One region of the Bradyrhizobium sp. CIAT3101 genome, then DNA from elsewhere that is predicted to be linked to it. Evidence: riboswitches for the same ligand, from Rfam matches in the RefSeq annotation. Region 1 holds a riboswitch; the other holds the start of a gene.
What was found. A riboswitch is a leader RNA that binds a small molecule or an ion and turns the genes downstream of it on or off. The one in region 1 is predicted to bind ZMP and ZTP.
Positions count from the first base shown of each region.

Region 2: it holds a riboswitch for ZMP and ZTP, as region 1 does, so the genes downstream of both, purH (bifunctional phosphoribosylaminoimidazolecarboxamide formyltransferase/IMP cyclohydrolase) here and folB (dihydroneopterin aldolase) in region 1, are expected to answer to the same signal.

Region 1 covers NZ_CP121634.1:5,507,323-5,516,921, reverse strand. Annotated here, with positions in the region: gene QA645_RS26220 (potassium transporter Kup) at 157-2,055, shown strand; gene QA645_RS26215 (potassium transporter Kup) at 2,210-4,138, shown strand; gene QA645_RS26210 (rhodanese-like domain-containing protein) at 4,297-4,623, shown strand; gene QA645_RS26205 (aminotransferase) at 4,631-5,812, shown strand; gene QA645_RS26200 (polyamine ABC transporter substrate-binding protein) at 5,882-6,931, shown strand; ZMP/ZTP riboswitch at 7,116-7,195, shown strand; gene folB (dihydroneopterin aldolase) at 7,234-7,614, shown strand; gene QA645_RS26190 (autotransporter domain-containing protein) at 7,619-9,599, opposite strand, start outside.
Region 2 covers NZ_CP121634.1:371,897-381,495, reverse strand. Annotated here, with positions in the region: gene acs (acetate--CoA ligase) at 1-1,146, shown strand, start outside; gene QA645_RS01645 (L,D-transpeptidase) at 1,560-2,075, shown strand; gene QA645_RS01640 (thermonuclease family protein) at 2,131-2,721, opposite strand; gene QA645_RS01635 (DUF1674 domain-containing protein) at 2,781-2,978, opposite strand; gene QA645_RS01630 (RsmB/NOP family class I SAM-dependent RNA methyltransferase) at 3,166-4,512, shown strand; gene QA645_RS01625 (heparinase II/III family protein) at 4,670-6,388, shown strand; ZMP/ZTP riboswitch at 6,448-6,529, shown strand; gene purH (bifunctional phosphoribosylaminoimidazolecarboxamide formyltransferase/IMP cyclohydrolase) at 6,555-8,147, shown strand; gene QA645_RS01615 (MFS transporter) at 8,331-9,599, opposite strand, start outside.

The DNA of each region.
Region 1 (9,599 bases):
TTTACCTGAGGCTATTCGTCGCGAAGGCGACGAACGTGGCCGCGCCGTCACAGCATCTCGCGCAGCGCCTGCTATGGTGGTGGGCCGATTGACAGGCGCGCCGGAAGCGTCAAAAGGCGCCGGATCAATTCCAGGGACGAAGCGTTTTCCACCTTCATGACGGCGAGCATCACATCGACTGAGACCCAGGATGGGCCGGTCACCTCCGGTTTTTGGTCCCTCACGCTCGGGAGCATCGGTGTCGTTTTCGGCGACATCGGCACCTCGCCGCTTTACGCGTTCCACGAGGCGGTCAGGGGCGCGGCCCATGGCGAGCCGGTGACGCGGATCATGGTGCTCGGCGTGCTCTCGCTGATCCTGTGGGCGCTGCTGATCGTCGTCACCGCCAAATACGTGCTGCTGCTGCTGCGCGCCGACAACAACGGCGAGGGCGGCACGCTCTCGCTGATGGCGCTCGGCCAGCGCGCGTTGGGGCGGCGGAGCTGGTTTCTGCTCGCGCTCGGTGTGGTCGGCGCGTCGATGTTCATCGGCGATTCCATGATCACGCCGGCGATCTCGGTGCTGTCGGCGGTCGACGGCCTCAAGCTCGCGACGCCGGCATTCGAGCATTATGTCGTGCCGCTGACGGTGCTGATCCTGGTGCTGCTGTTCGCGGTCCAGAGCAAGGGGACCGCGCTGGTGGCCTCGGCCTTCGGGCCGGTGATGGTGGTCTGGTTCACGGTTCTGGCGGTGCTGGGCGTCATTCACATCGCCGACGATCCGTCGGTGCTGGCCGCGATCAATCCCTACTATGCGTTCCAATTCCTGCTCTCGCACGGCACGATCGGCCTGGTGACGCTCGGCGCGGTCTTCCTCGCCGTGACCGGTGGCGAGGCGCTGTATGCCGACCTCGGCCATTTCGGCCGTAAGCCGATCCAGTCGGCCTGGATGTTCTTCGTGCTGCCGGCGCTGCTGATCAATTATTTCGGGCAGGGGGCGCTGGTGCTGTCCGATCCAAGCGCGATCGAGCACTCCTTCTATCGCATGGTGCCCGAGCACTTCGTGCTGCCGCTGGTCGGTCTTGCAACGGCCGCGACCGTCATTGCCAGCCAGGCGGTGATCACCGGCGCCTATTCGCTGGTCTATCAGGCGGTGCAGCTCGGCCTCTTGCCGCGCTTCGAGGTGCGCTACACCTCCGAGACTCATGCGGGCCAGATTTATCTGCCGCGCGTCAACCGGCTGCTGCTGATCGGCGTGATGCTGCTGGTGCTGTTGTTCCACACGCCCAGCAATCTGGCCTCGGCCTACGGCATTGCGGTCTCCACCACCATGGTCGCCGACGGCATCATGGGCTTCGTGGTGATCTGGAAATTGTGGAACTGGAAGGCTGCGACCGCGGCGGTCGTGATCCTGCCCTTCGTCATGGTCGACATGACCTTCTTCAGTGCCAATTTGCTGAAGCTGCTCGAAGGCGCCTGGGTGCCGCTGCTGTTCGGCGCGGCGATGGCGGGGACGATCTGGACCTGGAGGCGGGGCTCGGGGATCCTGATCCAGAAGACGCGCCGGATCGAGGTGCCGCTCGACGATCTGATCCGCAGCCTGGAGAAGCGGCCGCCGCACATCGTCAAGGGCACGGCGGTGTTCTTGACCAGCGATCCCGCCTTCGTGCCGACCGCCCTGTTGCACAATCTCAAGCACAACAAGGTGCTGCACGAGCACAACGTGATCCTGACCATCGAGACCGCGCACACGCCGCGGGTCGATCTCTCCGAGCGCTTCAAGATGGAGAAGATCAGCGAGAAGTTCTCCAAGGTCCGCTTGCGCTTTGGCTACATGGAGCAGCCGAACGTGCCCAAGGCGCTCGCGATCGCGCGCAAGCAGGGCTGGCAGTTCGACATCATGTCGACGTCGTTCTTCGTGTCGCGGCGCTCGCTGAAGGCGTCGGCGCAGTCGGGCATGCCGCTCTGGCAAGACCACCTGTTCATCGCGCTCAGCCGCTCGGCCAATGACGCCACCGACTATTTCCAGATTCCGACGGGGCGGGTGGTTGAAGTCGGAACCCAAGTCACCATCTGAAACCTCCATCGGGACGCAATTGACGGACCTATGCGGATTTTGCATGCCAAGGGCCCAGAATCGGGCTAGGCTATGCCGGCAGCGCAGGACTATAAGCCGCGCGCTCTCTTCCGCCGTTGTGCAGTGAAGCATTTTGAGGCCACTAGGCTCTCCCATGACAAGTGACGTAGCAGTTCCCGCCCCGGAAACGGCGGCGGCCAATGGGCATGGCGATGCCCACACCACCGCCGGCTTCGGCGCGCTGACGCTCGGCAGTATCGGCGTGGTCTATGGCGACATCGGCACCAGCCCGCTCTACGCGTTCCGCGAGGCGGTGATGGCGGCCTCAGGCGCGGAAGGCGCGCCGACGCCGGCGGCCGTTCTCGGCGTGGTGTCGCTGATCCTGTGGGCGCTGATCGTCGTGGTGACGCTCAAATACGTCGTGATCCTGCTCCGCGCCGACAACAACGGCGAGGGCGGCACGCTGGCCCTGATGGCGCTGGCCCAGCGCGCGGTCGGCACCGGCGGGGCGACCATCGTCTTGCTCGGCATCATCTCCGGCGCCCTGTTCTACGGCGACGCCGTGATCACGCCGGCGGTCTCGGTGCTGTCGGCCCTGGAAGGCATGAAGGACGTCACGCTGCGGTTCGAGCCCTATATCGTTCCGCTGACGGTGGTGATCCTGGTGTTCCTGTTTGCCGTGCAGTCGCGCGGCACCGCCCGCGTTGCGGCGTTCTTCGGACCCGTGATGTGCGTCTGGTTTGCGGTGATTGCGATCGCCGCGATCCATCCGATCATCGCGCAGCCGCAGGTGCTGCTGGCGCTGAACCCGTTCTACGCCGTGTCCTTCATGTTCCATCACGGCATCATCGGCTTCGTGACGCTGGGTGCCGTGTTCCTGGCCGTGACCGGCGCCGAGGCGCTCTATGCCGACCTCGGCCATTTCGGCAAGCGGCCGATCCAGACCGCTTGGCTGTTCATCGTGCTGCCGTCGCTGGCGCTGAACTATCTGGGGCAGGGCGCTCTCGTGCTCGGCGACCCCGGAGCGATCGAGAGCCCGTTCTTCCAGCTGTTCCCGCAAGGCATCTTCCGCGGCTGCATGGTCGTGCTGGCCACGGCCGCCACCGTGATCGCGAGCCAGGCCGTCATCACCGGCGCCTATTCGCTGACGCGCCAGGCGATCCAACTCGGGCTGCTGCCCCGATTCGAAATTCGCCATACCTCTGAAGCCCATTCCGGCCAGATCTTCATCCCGCGCATCAACCAGCTGCTGCTGGTCGCGGTGATCATGATGGTGCTGCTGTTCCGCTCGTCCAGCGCGCTCGCCTCGGCCTACGGCATCTCTGTGACCGGCACGATGGTCGTCACCGGGATGATGGGCTTTGTCGTGATCTGGAAGGCCTGGAAGTGGTCGCCGCTGTGGGCCGCCGCGCTGATCGCGCCGTTCCTGTTCCTCGACCTGACCTTCCTCGCCGCCAATTTGCTCAAGGTGTTCGAGGGCGGTTGGGTGCCGCTGGCGCTCGGCTCGCTCATGATCATCATGATGTACACATGGCGGCGCGGCAGCCGGCTGCTGTTCGAGAAGTCGCGCAAGCTGGAATTCCCGCTGGCCGACCTCGTGGCGATGCTGGAGAAGCGACCGCCGCAGCGGGTGCCCGGCACGGCCGTGTTCCTGACCAGCGATCCCCTGAGCGCGCCGACGGCGCTGATGCATAGTCTGAAACACTACAAAGTGCTTCACGAGAAGAATGTCATTCTCACCATCGAGACCGCGCAGACCCCGCGGATCGATCCGGCCGAGCGGGTGAAGCTGGAGCAGATCTCACCGACCTTCTCCAAGGTGACGCTGAAGTTCGGCTTCATGGAATCGCCCAACGTGCCGAAGGCGCTGGCGATCGCCCGCAAGCTCGGCTGGCAGTTCGACATCATGTCGACCTCGTTCTTCCTGTCGCGGAGGGCGCTCAAGCCCGCCGCCCATTCGGGCATGCCGCGCTGGCAGGATAGGCTGTTCATCTCGCTCAGCCGCTCCGCCAACGACGCCACCGACTATTTCCAGATCCCCTCTGGCCGCGTGGTCGAGGTCGGTACGCAGGTGACGATCTAGCCCCGGATTCAAAGCGCACTTCAAGTCGCTGCGATTTAGCTTTAACTTGCGCAAGGCAGCTCAAGCCTTTGTAGCGCTTGATTTTCGCATGCCGAGAGGCGAGGTTGCCGCCGGCCGGGATCGCCCCGGCGGGCGGCGCTGCGACGTTGGAGGATGATGTGGCAAATCAAGTACAGGATCTGACCCCCGAGGAAGTGTCCAAGGGTGTCGCGGAGGGCCGCTATCTGCTCGTCGACGTCCGTGAGCCGAACGAGGTCGAGGCCGAGGCCTACCCTTACGGCGTGGTCGTGCCGCTCTCGACCTTCGATCCCAAGGCGATCCCGGATCCGCAAGGCAAGGAGGTCGTGTTCGCCTGCCGTTCGGGCAAGCGCTCGGTGACCGCCTCGCTCGCGGCGCAAGAGGCGGGCCTGCCTTACAACAAGCATCTGGCCGGCGGCATGCTCGGCTGGAAGGCGGCGGGTCTTCCCAGCAAGGTCGGTGGCTAGCCCGGCGATGACGACCAAGAGCTCCTCGCTGAACAAGGTCTTCGCCGACCTTCCCGTCACCATCTTCGAGGCGATGTCGCAGGCCGCGCGCGACAACAACGCCATCAATCTCGGCCAGGGCTTCCCTGACGATCCCGGCCCCGAGGACATCCGCCGCGCCGCCGCCGACGCCTCGCTCAACGGCTACAACCAGTATCCGTCGATGATGGGCATCCCGGAGCTGCGCCAGGCGATCGCGACCCATTACGGCCACTGGCACGGCCTCAAGCTCGATCCGATGAGCGAGGTGATGGTGACCTCCGGCGGCACCGAGGCGCTGACCTCGGCGATCCTGTCGGTGGTGCAGCCCGGCGACGAGGTGGTCTGCTTCCAGCCGGTCTATGATTCCTACCTGCCGATCATCCGCCAGGCCGGCGGCATTCCGCGGCTCGTACGTCTTGAGCCTCCGCATTGGCGGCTGAATGAGGACATGCTGAAAAGCGTCTTCAATTCAAAGACCAAGGCGGTGCTGTTCAACAATCCTCTGAATCCGTCCGCGGTGGTCTATCCGCGCGAGGACCTTGAGCTGCTGGCGCGCTACTGCCAGGAGTTCGACGTCATCGCGATCTGCGACGAGGTCTGGGAGCACGTCACCTTCGACGAGCACAAGCACATCCCGCTGATCACCATCCCCGGCATGCGCGACCGCACCATCAAGGTCGGTTCGGCCGGCAAGATCTTCTCGCTGACCGGTTGGAAGATCGGCTTCGTCTGCGCCGCGCCGCCGCTGTTGCGCGTCGCGGCCAAGGTGCACCAGTTCCTGACCTTCACCACCGCGCCGAACCTGCAGGCCGCCGTTGCCTACGGCCTCGGCAAGCCGGACGAGTACTTCCTGTCGATGCGGAAGGATCTGACCCGGAGCAGGGACCGCCTGACCAAGGGGCTGGAGAGCCTCGGCTTCCCCGTGCTGAAGTCGCAGGGCACCTACTTCCTCACCGTCGACCTGTCGCCGCTCGGGCTCAACGAGAGCGATGCCGAGTTCTGCTGGCGCATCGTCAAGGACTACAAGGTCGCGGCGATCCCAGTCTCGGCGTTCTACGAGCAGGACCCGGTGACCTCGGTGGTGCGCTTCTGCTTCGCCAAGAAGGACCAGACGCTCGACACCGCGCTGGAGCGGCTGTCGGACGCGATCCGCGGACGCAAGAGGTAGACCGAGATGATGAACGTCAGCCGCTCCAGCCTTTGCCTTGGTTTTGCAATCGCCGCAGCGCTGACGTTGATGTCGCCTCCCGCAGGGGCCGAGGAGCGCGTCGTCAACTTCTACAACTGGTCGAACTACATGGCGCCCGACGTCCTCGAGGCCTTCACCAAGGAGACCGGCATCAAGGTGGTCTACGACACCTTCGACGCCAACGAGACGCTGGAGACGCGCCTGATGGCCGGCAAGTCCGGCTATGACGTCGTGGTGCCCACGGCGTACTTCCTGCAGCGCCAGATCAAGGCGAACATCTTCCAGAAGCTCGACAAGTCGAAGCTGCCGAACCTTAGCCATGCCTGGCCGATGGTGACCAAGAATCTTTCGACCTACGATCCCGGCAACGACTTTGCCGCGAACTACATGTGGGGCACGACGGGCATCGGCTACAACGTCGCCAAGCTGAAGCAGATCCTCGGACCCGACGCGAAGATCGACAGCTGGGACATCGTCTTCAAGCCGGAGAACCTGGCAAAATTCAAAGACTGCGGCGTGCACATGCTCGACTCCGCCGACGACATCTTTCCGGCGGCGCTGAACTATCTCGGGCTCGATCCGAACTCGACCAAGCAGGCCGACCTCGAAAAGGCCGCCGATGTCGTCGCAAAGGTCCGACCGTTCGTACGAAAATTTCACTCCTCCGAATATCTGAGCGCGCTCGCGACCGGCGAGATCTGCTTCGTGGTCGGCTGGTCCGGCGACATCATGCAGGCCCGCGCGCGCGCGGCGGAAGCCAAAAGCGGCGTCGAGATCGGCTACGCGATCCCGAAGGAGGGCGCGCAGATGTTCTTCGACAATCTCGCGATCCCCGCGGATGCCAAGAACGTCAAGGAAGCCTACGAGCTGATCAACTATCTCTACCGCCCCGACGTCGCCGCCAAGAACTCGGACTTCCTGTCCTACGCCAACGGCAACCTCGCCAGCCAGAAGCTGGTCGATCCGAAGATCCTGGGTGACAAGAACATCTATCCGGACGACGCCACGCTCGCAAAACTGTTCGTCATCACCGCCCGCGATCCCGCCACCCAGCGGATCATCAACCGGCTCTGGACCAAGGTGAAGACCGGGCGCTAGTCGTTGCGGCGACCGCTCCGCAACGCGATTCCGCAAAACAACCCCATGCACAGTAGAACCGCGGCGTGCGAGTTGCCGGTCATTTGACACGTCGGGCAAAACAGGAGCAGAACAATATCCTGCCGCCTGCCGAGCCCAGCACGATGATGTTCATTGTCGGGATTGCGGAAAGCTGATATCGCTGACGGCCTCGCGTGACTGGCGACATCGGATGGAGCACCATCGGGAAGCGCGGGGTATCTGCCGCTCGCCTGGGCGATTGGGGGACAAACCCGATCAAAATGCTTCATCTGGAGCTGCCCATGCTGACGTCGATCAAAATCACCGGACTTCAGACTTACGGCTATCACGGTCTGTTCGAGGAAGAGCGAAAGCTCGGACAAAAATTCAGTTTTGATATTTTTGCCGATCTGCAGGAGGTCCGGACCCACCTTAGCGACGATCTGGATTCGTCGGTGCGGTATGACGCCGTCGTCGACGAGGCCGTGCAGATTGCAGGGTCCGGCAAATTCCAGACCCTCGAAGCGCTCGGCGAGACGATCGCTGCAGGACTGCTGCGACGCTTCGACATGATGGACAGTGTGACGGTCGCCGTTGCGAAATCGTCGCCGCCGATTGCTCATGCGATCAACCAGGTCGGCGTCCAGGTCAGTCTTCGCCGCGCCGAGCTCGCCGGCGCCTGACGCTCTACCACGCGTAACGCACCACGCCCTTGCCGGCGTACGACCGCGTCACGCTGGAGAATTCGCCTTCGAAGCTTGTCGACGCCGACCAGCCGTTGAGCCATTTCATCTCCGCAGAGGCGGTGGTGAGGGCGGAATCTGCGGCCAGTCGTGCACCGCCGACGACGAAGCTCGCGCCGGGCAACGTCTGGAACGTCGCGGCGACGCTGCGATCGGGATTGAAATCGTGCGCCCAGGCAGCGCGGCCGCGCAGCGTGAGGATGCCGTCCGGCAGGGCAAAGGATTTGTCGGTGCGCAAGCCAAGCTCACTGCGCGTGTCGGTCACGCTCTTGGCCGCGTAGGCGAGGGCGAACGTGTTGTTTCCGGAGACGACGGATTCTGCATACGCGGGCAGGTCGAACCTCGTGACCTGGCCGGCGGCATAGGGCGTGAGGCCAACGCCACTGGTCCAGGGGGCGATGAAGCGATAACCGCCCTCGATGCGGCCGCTCCACGCATTGGCGTTGAACTCGGCGCGCAGGCGATCGATGCCAGCGGCCGTCACGGTGCGATCGGTGGTGACGTCCTGCCAGCCATAGGCCAGCACGGCGGTGATGTAGGCCGCGCCCACATTGTGGCGCAGGAAGGCGCCGGCCTGGAACAGATCCGAGCGGCCCCCGCCGAGCCCGCTCACGTTGAAGCTGGTGCCGCCGCCAGCGAGCGCGAAGCCGGCGATGGTGTTCGGCGAGAAGCGATAGTCGGCGCCGACAGCGGTGCCGTAGAGGCTGCTCGTTGTGCTGTTCGAGCCCAGCACGGCATTGCCGCTGGTGCTCTGCGAGCCGCCAAAGGCCGCAGCCCAGACGTTCCAGCGCTGATCGAAGGCAGGCTCCCCGGGAGCCTTGCGCGGCATGCTGGCCAAGGCATCACGCGCATCGCCGCTGCGCGCTGCGTCTGCGAGCGAGGCGCTTTCCTCGGCGAACGGCACCGCGCTGGCGCCGCCGGTGCCGCCATCGCGCCCGGCTGTGTACGGATCGGTCAGCAATCCCATGAACTGGCTCATGGCGCCGAACGTGGTCTGCTGCGATCCCGTCGCGCCCTGGCCCGAGAGTTGGGTCAGGCTGCCTGTGGAGCGCGCGACAAAGGCGGCGTTGATGCCGCCATTGGCGTCGAAGAAGTTTTGCAGCGTGGTCGCGATCGTCTTCTGGTTGGTGTTGAGGTCGGTCCGGATGCCATAGTCGAGCGCGAAATTCAGATAGGCATGGGTGGCATCATAGCTGAGGCTCGCAGCCCAACCGGCCGGTACGCCTGTTGCCGCGAGGCTGGTGAATGTCCCGGTTCGGCCGCCGCTCGCCGATACGATGGTATATTGCTTTTGAACCGTGCTGCCGGGCGCCACACTCACACCGACGCCGCCGTTGAGCGATGCCGTGCCGGAGACGTTGACCGACGTCGCCGCGTTCGTGTTGACCGTCACGAGATACAACGCGCCCGACTGGAAGGCGAGATTGCCCGCGACTGTCAACCGTGAGCCCGGCGTGCCGTTGCCGGCGACCAGGATGCCGCCGCTGGCGATCAACGTATTGCCGACGGTGCCTGTGCCGGAGAGTGCACCGCCGGCGTTCACCGTGGTCTGGCTCGAGGATGCGATCGAGCCGTCGACCTGGAGCATGCCACCGTTCACGACGGTGGTGCCGGTATAGGTGTTGGCGCCGGACAGCGTCAGCGTGCCGCTGCCAGTCTTCTCCAGATTGGCCGGACCCGCCGCGCCGCAGCCGCACGATGGGTCGGGATTGAGATTGGCGATCACGCCGCTGACCGTCGTCGAGAGGCTGTTGCTGCCGACCACTAGCGTGTTGCCGCCCCCGATGTAGTAGAAGCCGGAGCCGGCGATCGAGCCGGCCGTGATCCGGCCGTCGCCGTTCGTGCCGCTGCTCTGGCTGAAGTCGACATAGCCGGTGCCGTCGGCGATGAATTGCGCGTTGCCGCCGGTTGCATTGTTGTAGAAG
Region 2 (9,599 bases), 4.2 Mb from region 1:
CCCAAGGGCGTGCTGCACACCTCGGGCGGCTATCTCGTGTTCGCGTCGATGACGCATCAATACGTGTTCGACTATCACGACGGCGACATCTACTGGTGCACCGCCGACGTCGGCTGGGTTACCGGCCACAGCTACATTCTCTACGGGCCGCTCGCCAACGGCGCGACCACGCTGATGTTCGAAGGCGTGCCGAATTACCCGGATAATTCGCGATTCTGGAACGTCATCGACAAGCACAAGGTCAACATCTTCTACACCGCGCCGACCGCGATCCGCGCGCTGATGCAGTCGGGCGACGAGCCGGTGAAGAAGACCTCGCGCGCGAGCCTGCGCCTGCTCGGCTCGGTCGGCGAGCCCATCAATCCGGAAGCCTGGGAATGGTATCACCGCGTCGTCGGTGACGACCGCTGCCCGATCGTCGACACCTGGTGGCAGACCGAGACCGGCGGCATTCTGATCACGCCGCTGCCGGGCGCGACAAAACTCAAGCCGGGTTCGGCAACGCAGCCGTTCTTCGGCGTGGCGCCCGAGATCGTCGACGCCGACGGCAAGGTGCTGGAGGGTGAGACCACGGGCAATCTCTGCCTGACCCGTTCATGGCCGGGCCAGATGCGCACGGTCTATGGCGATCACGCCCGCTTCGAGCAGACCTATTTCTCGACCTACAAGGGCAAATACTTCACCGGCGACGGCTGCCGCCGCGATGCCGATGGTTATTACTGGATCACCGGCCGCGTCGACGACGTCATCAACGTCTCTGGCCATCGCATGGGCACCGCGGAAGTCGAGAGCGCGCTGGTCGCGCATGAGAAGGTGTCGGAAGCCGCCGTGGTCGGTTATCCGCACGACATCAAGGGTCAGGGCATCTATGCCTATGTGACGCTGATGGCCGGCGTCGAGCCGAGCGACGAGCTGCGCAAGGAACTCGTCACATGGGTCCGCAAGGAAATCGGCCCCATCGCGGCACCAGACCAGATCCAGTTCTCGCCCGGCCTGCCCAAGACCCGCTCGGGCAAGATCATGCGCCGCATCCTGCGCAAGATCGCCGAGGATGAGCCGGGCAGCCTTGGCGACACCTCGACACTCGCCGATCCTGCGGTGGTCGACGACCTCGTGAAGAACCGGCAGAACAAGAAGTCGGCGTAGGAACGGCCTCGTGCCCCGGACGCAGCGCAGCGCTTCTTCAGCGGTGCGCTGCAGAACCGGGGCCCATCTATCCACGAAAAGAAGAAGCTGGGTCCCGGCTCTGCGCAACAGCGCAAGAGCGCTGCAGCGCGTCCGGGACACGAGACTGCCTTTCGCGCCAACGTCGTCCCAAACAAACCCCCGTTCACGCCCTCACGCACTTGTCAGGACGGACGCCGGCGCGGCGGCATCTTTGCCGCCGAGTGTTGTTTTCAAGTCATTTACTTTGTTTCGAACATTTCCTTTGTTCCCCCTGCTGGCTGGCCCTCGGCGGCCGTGCGTGGAAACCATCCGGTTAACAGGTGCGGTTAAGAATCTCTGGGCGAGCAGGCGATTGCCGGTTTTTGCGTCATTTTGAACGATGGGAAATATCGATGTCGATGAAGGTTGCTGTGGCGCTGGCCGCCACCATCGGGGCAGGGGTCTTGATGTCGACGGCTGCCGAGGCGCGGCCTGAAATGGTGGGGACGCACGTCGCCAACTATTCGCCCGGCACCATCGTGGTCAAAACCAGCGAGCGCCGGCTCTATCTCATTCTCGATGACGGCCACGCCGTGCGCTATCCGGTCGGCGTCGGCAAGTCCGGCAAGCAGTGGGCCGGTACCACCCGCATCGACGGCAAGTACCGTAATCCGGCCTGGTCGCCGCCCGCCGAGGTGAAGCGCGACAAGCCGCAGCTTCCCGACGTGATCCCGGGCGGCTCGCCGTACAATCCGATGGGCGTTGCTGCGATGACGCTGGCTGGTGGCGAATATGCCATCCACGGCACCAACGTGCCGGGCTCGGTCGGCGGCTTCGTCTCCTATGGCTGCATCCGCATGCTCAACGACGACATCACCGATCTCTACAGCCGCGTCTCCGTCGGCACCACGGTGGTCGTGGCGCGCTGATCGTCGCAACCCAAACAGAGTTTGAAAGAGCCGCGTTTCGACGCGGCTTTTTTTGTTACCAGAAACGCCAGCCGCGCGTGCACCAGCCGTCGCGATGACCGCCATTGTAGCTGCGCGCGAAACCGCCAGCGAGCATCGCCGCCGAAACGTTGGCGGTCCGTCTGGTCGCGACATCGGCGAGAACGCGCCCGTATTTCTCCGAGCCGAGATTGTAGATGGTGACGCCGCCCTGGCCGAGCAGATTGCGCAGCGCCCCGGTGGCCGCTTCCGCCTTGTCCAGCTCGTCCTGGCAGGACGCCTTCATCTCGGGCGCATCGATGCCGCGCAGACGAATCCGTGCAACGAGATCGCGCCCGTCGCGTTGATGCACGCGCGCGAGAAAGGTGTCGCCATCGATGGTACGGATAACGTCGATCGGCAGGCGGCTGTCGGGATTGCCGGACTGCTGCAGGATGATCTCGGCATCCTGCGCGCGCTCGTCAGCCGGATGCGGAATCCGCCAGTCGGTGCCGTGCCGGAAGGTGAGCACGACCGCCATGACGATGCCGACCACGAACATCCACGGCAACAGTCCGGAGAAGCGACGGCCAAACGGCGAACCGCCATAAGACGGCCGATAGGAGCTATCTGGATCGAAGCGCGGCATCCGCGCACGCTAGGGCTGAGTCGGCCAAATCGACAAGTCAGCTTGAAAAGACCAGCGTCTCAGAAATCCGAAGCGATGCCCTTGCGCTCCCAATCGCCGTAGCGCGTCGGCTCAGGTCCCTTCGGCCCCTGCAACTCCTTCGGTGCCGCCTCGGCATGAACAGCGGCGGCTTGCCGGCGCGCCTCGGCTTCGGCCAGCGCGCGCTGGGCGGCCGGCGGCAACGGCTTGCGATCGGGAGCGGGAGGCTGGTCGTTCATAATCCGGGTCCTAGCGCAGGATCGCGACATGCGCGACGTCCAATTACGCATTGCTGAAATGGCCGCGACGGGCTGAAATCGCCAGAGGCCATTCTTACATTTGGCATATTCGCATGCCACAGCTGGTGTTCTTAAGGCATGCGCCCATATTGGCGGAACTGCCGCTCGCTCAGAACCTTACTTCCGCATGCCATCTCAACGTTTTGCCCCTCCGTCCGAAGTGCCTGGTCTCGCGGCACGGCGGATCGCTGCCGACATCGTCGACGGCGTCCTGCACAAGCACCGCACGCTCGATGACCAGCTCGACGGTTCCGGCGCTCATCCCGGACTGAAGACGCTCGCCGACCGTGACCGCGCGCTGATGCGGCGGCTGGTCGCAACCATCCTGCGCCGCCTCGGCACGCTCGGCCATGTGCTGTCGCGCCTGCTCGACAAAGGCATTCCCTCCGAGGCACCGCGCGCGCAGAGCGCGCTCCTGATCGGCGCTGCCCAGATTCTCTGGATGGACGTGCCGGATCACGCCGCGGTCGATCTCTCGGTGCGCCTGGTGCAATCCGACCGGCGCGCCGCGCGCTATGCCGGCCTCGTCAACGCCGTGCTGCGCCGCTGCGCGCGCGAAGGCCAGGCGCTGGTCGAGGAAGTCTCGACGCAATCGCTCGATCTGCCGCCCTGGCTGCTGGCGCGCTGGAGTGCGCATTACGGCGAGGCGACTGCGCGGGACATGGCGCTCGCGCTCGGCCACGAACCGTCGCTCGATCTCACCGTGAAGTCCGACGCTGCACAATGGGCGAGCCGGCTGCATGGCGAGGTGCTCCCGACGGGATCGGTGCGCACGCTGCTGCATGGCTCGGTGACCATGCTGCCCGGCTTCGCCGAAGGACAATGGTGGGTGCAGGACGCCGCCGCCGCGCTGCCGGTCCGGCTGTTCGGCGACATCAAAGGCAAATCCATTGCCGATCTCTGTGCTGCACCTGGCGGCAAGACCGCGCAGTTGGCGCAGGCCGGCGCGCATGTCACGGCGATCGACCGTTCACCCGCCCGGGTGGCACGCCTGCGCGAAAACCTGACCCGGTTGTCGCTCCAGGCCGAGACTGTCGTCGCCGACGCCGTGGAATGGGCGGGCCCGGCGGATGGCCTCGACGGAGTTCTGATCGACGCGCCCTGCACCTCGACCGGGACGATCCGCCGGCACCCCGACGTCGCGTGGCTGCGGCAGGAATCCGACGTCGCCGCGATGACGGTTCTCCAGCAGCGGCTGCTGAAGAAATCCGTTTCGCTGCTCAAGTCCGGCGGGACGCTGGTCTACTGCACCTGTTCGCTGGAACCCGAAGAAGGCGAGCGGGCCGTCGCGACGCTTCTCGCCGCCGAGCCTGCGCTTCGCCGCGTGCCGATCGAGGCCAGCGAGGTCTCCGGGCTCAGCGAGATCATCACCGCCGAGGGCGATCTCCGGACCCTGCCGAGCCACCTGCCGCACGCCGACCCGAAGCTCGGCGGGCTCGACGGATTTTTCGCGGCCCGGCTCGTTAAATCCTGATTTTGCACCGGATTTTGCTACCACTGGACTGATTCGGGGCCATTCAAGGTGGTGTCCGCGGTCCGATTTTGGGATTAATAAGGATTCGTCGGAATCCTCTCCCCCTTCAAGGCAAGGCGTGTCGGTCGCTCAACGCAGACGTATCTCGACGCTGGTGATGAACCGCTTCGCGCGGAACATGCTCGCGCGCGCGAGCGGCGGTCCGGTTGCGCTGTCGCGGGTCTGGCCCGGCCGCACCGATCGGCTGATCATTGCGCCGCATGATCTGCGCACCGCGGATGCGACCCGCGCCGCCGAGATCTATGCCGGGCGCTTCGTCTTCGCCGGCAAGATCGTCAACTGCCACGGCCGCTCGATCTTCGATCTCGATCCGCCCTCGGAGGATTGGGAGGTCGCGCTGCTCGGCTTCGGCTGGCTGCGGCACCTGCGCGCCGCCGACACCGCGCTGACCCGGGCGAATGCGCGTGCGCTGGTCGAGGACTGGATCAGCAATCCCGCCAACAAGCGCCGGCCCGTCGCCCGCCGCGCCGATGTGCTGGCGCGGCGCGTCATCTCGCTGCTGTCGCAGGCGCCGCTGGTGCTCAATGACACCGACAACAAATTCTACCGCCGTTATCTGCGCGCGCTGGCACGCGAGATCCGCTTCCTGCGCTTCACCATGGTCAACATCCCGGACGGGGTGCCGAAGCTCCAGGTGCAGATCGCGCTGTGCTACACGACGCTCTGCCTCGCCAACCAGGCCCGCCACATCCGCAGCGCGTCGAAAAAGCTCTCCGACGAATTGCAGCGGCAGATTCTCCCCGACGGCGGCCACATCTCGCGCAACCCGGGCGCGCTGATCGAACTGCTGATCGACCTGCTGCCGCTGCGTCAGACGTTTGCCGCGCGCAACATCGCGCCGCCGCCGGCGCTGCTCAATGCGATCGACCGCATGATGCCGATGCTGCGCTTCTTCCGGCACGGCGACGGCAATTTCGCGCTGTTCAACGGCATGAGCGCGACGCCGTCGGATCTGCTCGCCACGCTGCTTGCCTATGACGACACCCATGGCGCGCCGATGGCGAACATGCCGCACACCGGCTTCCAGCGGCTCGATGCCGGCCCGACCACACTGATCATCGACACCGGCCCGCCGCCGCCGCCCGGCGTCAGCCACGACGCGCATGCCGGCTGCCTGTCGTTCGAACTGTCCTCCGGCATCAGCCGCATCGTCACCAATTGCGGCATGCCGACCACCGGCCGCGACAATTGGCGGCCGTTCGCGCGCGGCACCGCGGCGCATTCGACGCTGACCTATCACGAGACGTCGTCCTGCCAGTTCGTCGAGATGTCGGCGATGAAGCGGCTGTTGCACGGCGCGCCGATCATCAGCGGCCCCCGTGAGGTGGAGAGCTATCGCGAAGTCGTGCAGGACGGCACGCTGCTCACGACGTCGCATGACGGCTATCTCGCCAAGTTCGGCGTGATCCATCGCCGCGTGCTGATGGTCGCCAATGACGGCGCGCGGATCGACGGCGAGGACACGCTGTCGCCACCGCAGGGCGCGCGCCTCAAGGGCGCCGACGCCGATTTCGCGCTGCGCTTCCATCTGCATCCCGCGGTGAAGGCGAGCCGGCTGTCGGATGCGCGCGGCGTCATGCTGGTGCTGCCGAACCGCGACGTCTGGACCTTCGAAGCGCTCGACGACAAGGTCGATCTCGAGGACAGCGTGTTCCTGGCCGGCAATGACGGCCCCCGCCGCACCGCGCAGATCGTGATCCGCCAGGATGCGCGCCAGGGGCCCTCGATCCGCTGGAGCTTTGTGCGTTCCTCGGCCTCGCCGGCGGTCACCAATGCCCGCCGCAACGCCCGGCGCGAACCGGAACTTCCGCTGTAAACAGGCGCGATTCGGTCCCATCTGATCGTTGTGAAGGGCCTCGAAAGCTGCTATCGAGCGCTCGTTCGCGCGACTGGCGACCTTGGATGGAGCACCATCGGGAAGCGCGACACATATCCGCCGCGCGCCTGGGCATAGACACTCCTTAAGACAGAGGATCTTGCTCATGACTGACCATCCCCGCCGCGTCACCCGCGCCCTTCTCTCCGTCTCCGACAAGACCGGCCTGATCGAATTCGCCAAGGCGCTTGCCGCGCACGATGTCGAGCTGGTCTCGACCGGCGGCACCGCGAAAGCGATCGCCGCGGCCGGCCTCAAGGTGAAGGACGTCTCCGACCTCACCGGTTTCCCCGAGATGATGGACGGCCGCGTCAAGACGCTGCATCCGAAAGTGCATGGCGGCCTGCTTGCGATCCGCGACAACAAGGAACATGCCGAGGCGATGAAGGCGCACGGCATCGCACCGATCGACCTGCTCGTCGTCAACCTCTATCCTTTCGAAGCGACCGTCGAGAAAGGCGCGGGCTTCGAGGATTGCATCGAGAACATCGACATCGGCGGTCCCGCGATGATCCGCGCCGCCGCCAAGAATCATGACGACGTCGCCGTCGTGGTCGAAGCGGACGATTACAAGGCCGTGCTCGACGAGCTCGCCGCCAACAAGGGCGCAACGACGCTCAAGCTGCGCCGGCGGCTTGCCGCAAAGGCCTATGCGCGTACCGCGGCTTACGACGCTGCGATCTCGAACTGGTTCAACCGCCAGCTCGAAATCGACGCGCCCGATTTCCGCGCCTTCGGCGGCAAGCTGATCCAGTCGCTGCGCTACGGTGAGAACCCGCACCAGACCGCCGCGTTCTACGCGACGCCCGACAAGCGCCCCGGCGTTTCGACCGCGCGGCAGCTGCAGGGCAAGGAGCTCTCCTACAACAACATCAACGACACCGATGCGGCCTATGAATGCATCGGCGAGTTCGACACCAAGCGCACTGCGGCCTGCGTCATCGTCAAGCACGCCAATCCCTGCGGCGTCGCCGAAGGCGCGAACCTCGTCGACGCCTATCGCAAGGCGCTGGCCTGCGATTCGACCTCGGCCTTCGGCGGCATCATCGCGATGAACCGCGCGCTCGATGCCGATACCGCGCGCGAGATCACGAAAATCTTCACCGAGGTGATCATCGCGCCTGATGCCAGCGAGGAAGCGATCGCCATCATCGGCGCGCGCAAGAACCTTCGCCTGCTGCTCGCCGGCAGCCTGCCCGATCCGCGTACTGCTGGTCTCACCGCAAAGACCGTCGCAGGCGGTCTGCTCGTGCAGAGCCGCGACAACGCCGTGGTCGACGACATGACCTTCAAGGTCGTGACCAAGCGCGCCCCGAGCGATGCCGAGATGCGTGACCTCAAGTTCGCGTTCCGGGTCGCAAAACACGTCAAGTCGAACACCATCATCTACGCCAAGGATCTCGCCACCGTCGGTATCGGCGCGGGCCAGATGAGCCGCGTGGATTCAGCGCGGATCGCCGCTCGCAAGGCGCAGGATGCGGCCAACGAGCTGAAGCTCACCGAGCCGTTGACCAAGGGTTCGGTCGTCGCGTCGGATGCATTCTTCCCGTTCGCCGACGGCATGCTCGCCTGCATCGAAGCCGGCGCGACCGCCGTGGTGCAGCCCGGCGGTTCGATGCGCGATGACGAGGTGATCAAGGCCGCCGACGAGCACGGCATCGCCATGGTGTTCACGGGAACGCGGCATTTCAGGCACTGATACTGATCTCGCCACACGTCGTCCCGGACAAGCGCAGCGAAGCGGAGCGCTGATCCGGGACCCATACCCCCGAAAAGGTGTTTGGCGAAGACTCGGAGTGGGGCTCTCGCGTCAAACTTGTCACTGTGGCTATGGGTCCCGGCCTTCGCCGGGACGACAGCGGAGAATGGGGCAAGAGAGGAGCTAGGACTCCCGCACCCGCATCAGCAGCGCAAACCCTGTCACGAAGAACACCACCAGCACGGCCATGCCGGCCTTCTGGCTCGCGGTGGCCGCGGTGATCACGCCGATCAGCAGCGGTCCGATGAAGGACGTCACTTTTCCGGTCAGCGCGAACAGACCAAAATACTGCGCGATGCGATCCTTCGGCGCGAGATGGATCAGGAGCGTGCGTGACGCCGCCTGAAGCGGGCCGCCGGCTGCACCGATCAGGCAGCCCAGCACGATATAGGCACGCTCGGCGGCGGCGGCGAACATCGGACCGCCCGGGACCGGCGGCGCGACCTTGACGAACAGCACGCTATCCTTGTCGACCAGCAGGATCGCCGCGACCGCGATCAGCAGGATCAGCAAGCTGCCGGCAATGACGCGCTTCGGCCCGAGGAAGTCGTCGAGCTTGCCGCCGAGCCATGCACCGAAGGTGCCGGCGACAGCGAGGATGATGCCGAAGGTGCCGATCTGGATGGTGTGCCAGCCGAAGGTGCCTGCGGCATAGATACCCCCGAACGCGAACAGCGACACCAGGCCGTCGGTGTAGATCATGTTGGCGAGCAGAAACGCCGCGAGCGATTTCTGCTTCGGCAGATCCTTCAGCGATCGCTTCAGATCCGCCAGGCCTTCATGCAGCGCCTCGCGCACCGGGCGCTTCGCCGGATAATCCGGCGTGAACAGGAACATCGGCGTCACAAAGACGATGAACCACAGCCCGGTCAACGGTCCCGCGGCACGATCGCCCTCGTGGGTGGCGGGGTCGAGCCCGAACAGCGGCGTGAAGCCGAGCAGCGTGCGGCCGGTCTCCGGATTGGCCGCGAGGAAACCGAGCACGATGATCAGGCTGACGATGCCGCCGATATAGCCCGTGGCCCAGCCGGTGCCGGAGAGACGGCCGATGCGCTCCGGCGGCACCAGGGTCGGCATCATCGCATTGTTGAAGACGGTGGCGAACTCGGCACCGACACTGGCAAGCGCGACCGCGATCAGCAACGGCGGAATGATGGCGTGATTGCCGGGCTTGCCGATCCACAGCGCGCAGGAGGCCAGCACGAGCACTGCGCCGAACGCGGCGATCCACGGCTTGCGGCGGCCGGCGGCATCCGCGATGGCACCAAGCACGGGTGACAGCAGCGCGATCGCCATGCCAGCTGCTGCCATCGCAAACCCCCAGAGCGATTGACCCGTGGCGGGATCCGGCGCGATGCTGGTGGCGAAATAAGGTGCGAACACGAAGGTCGT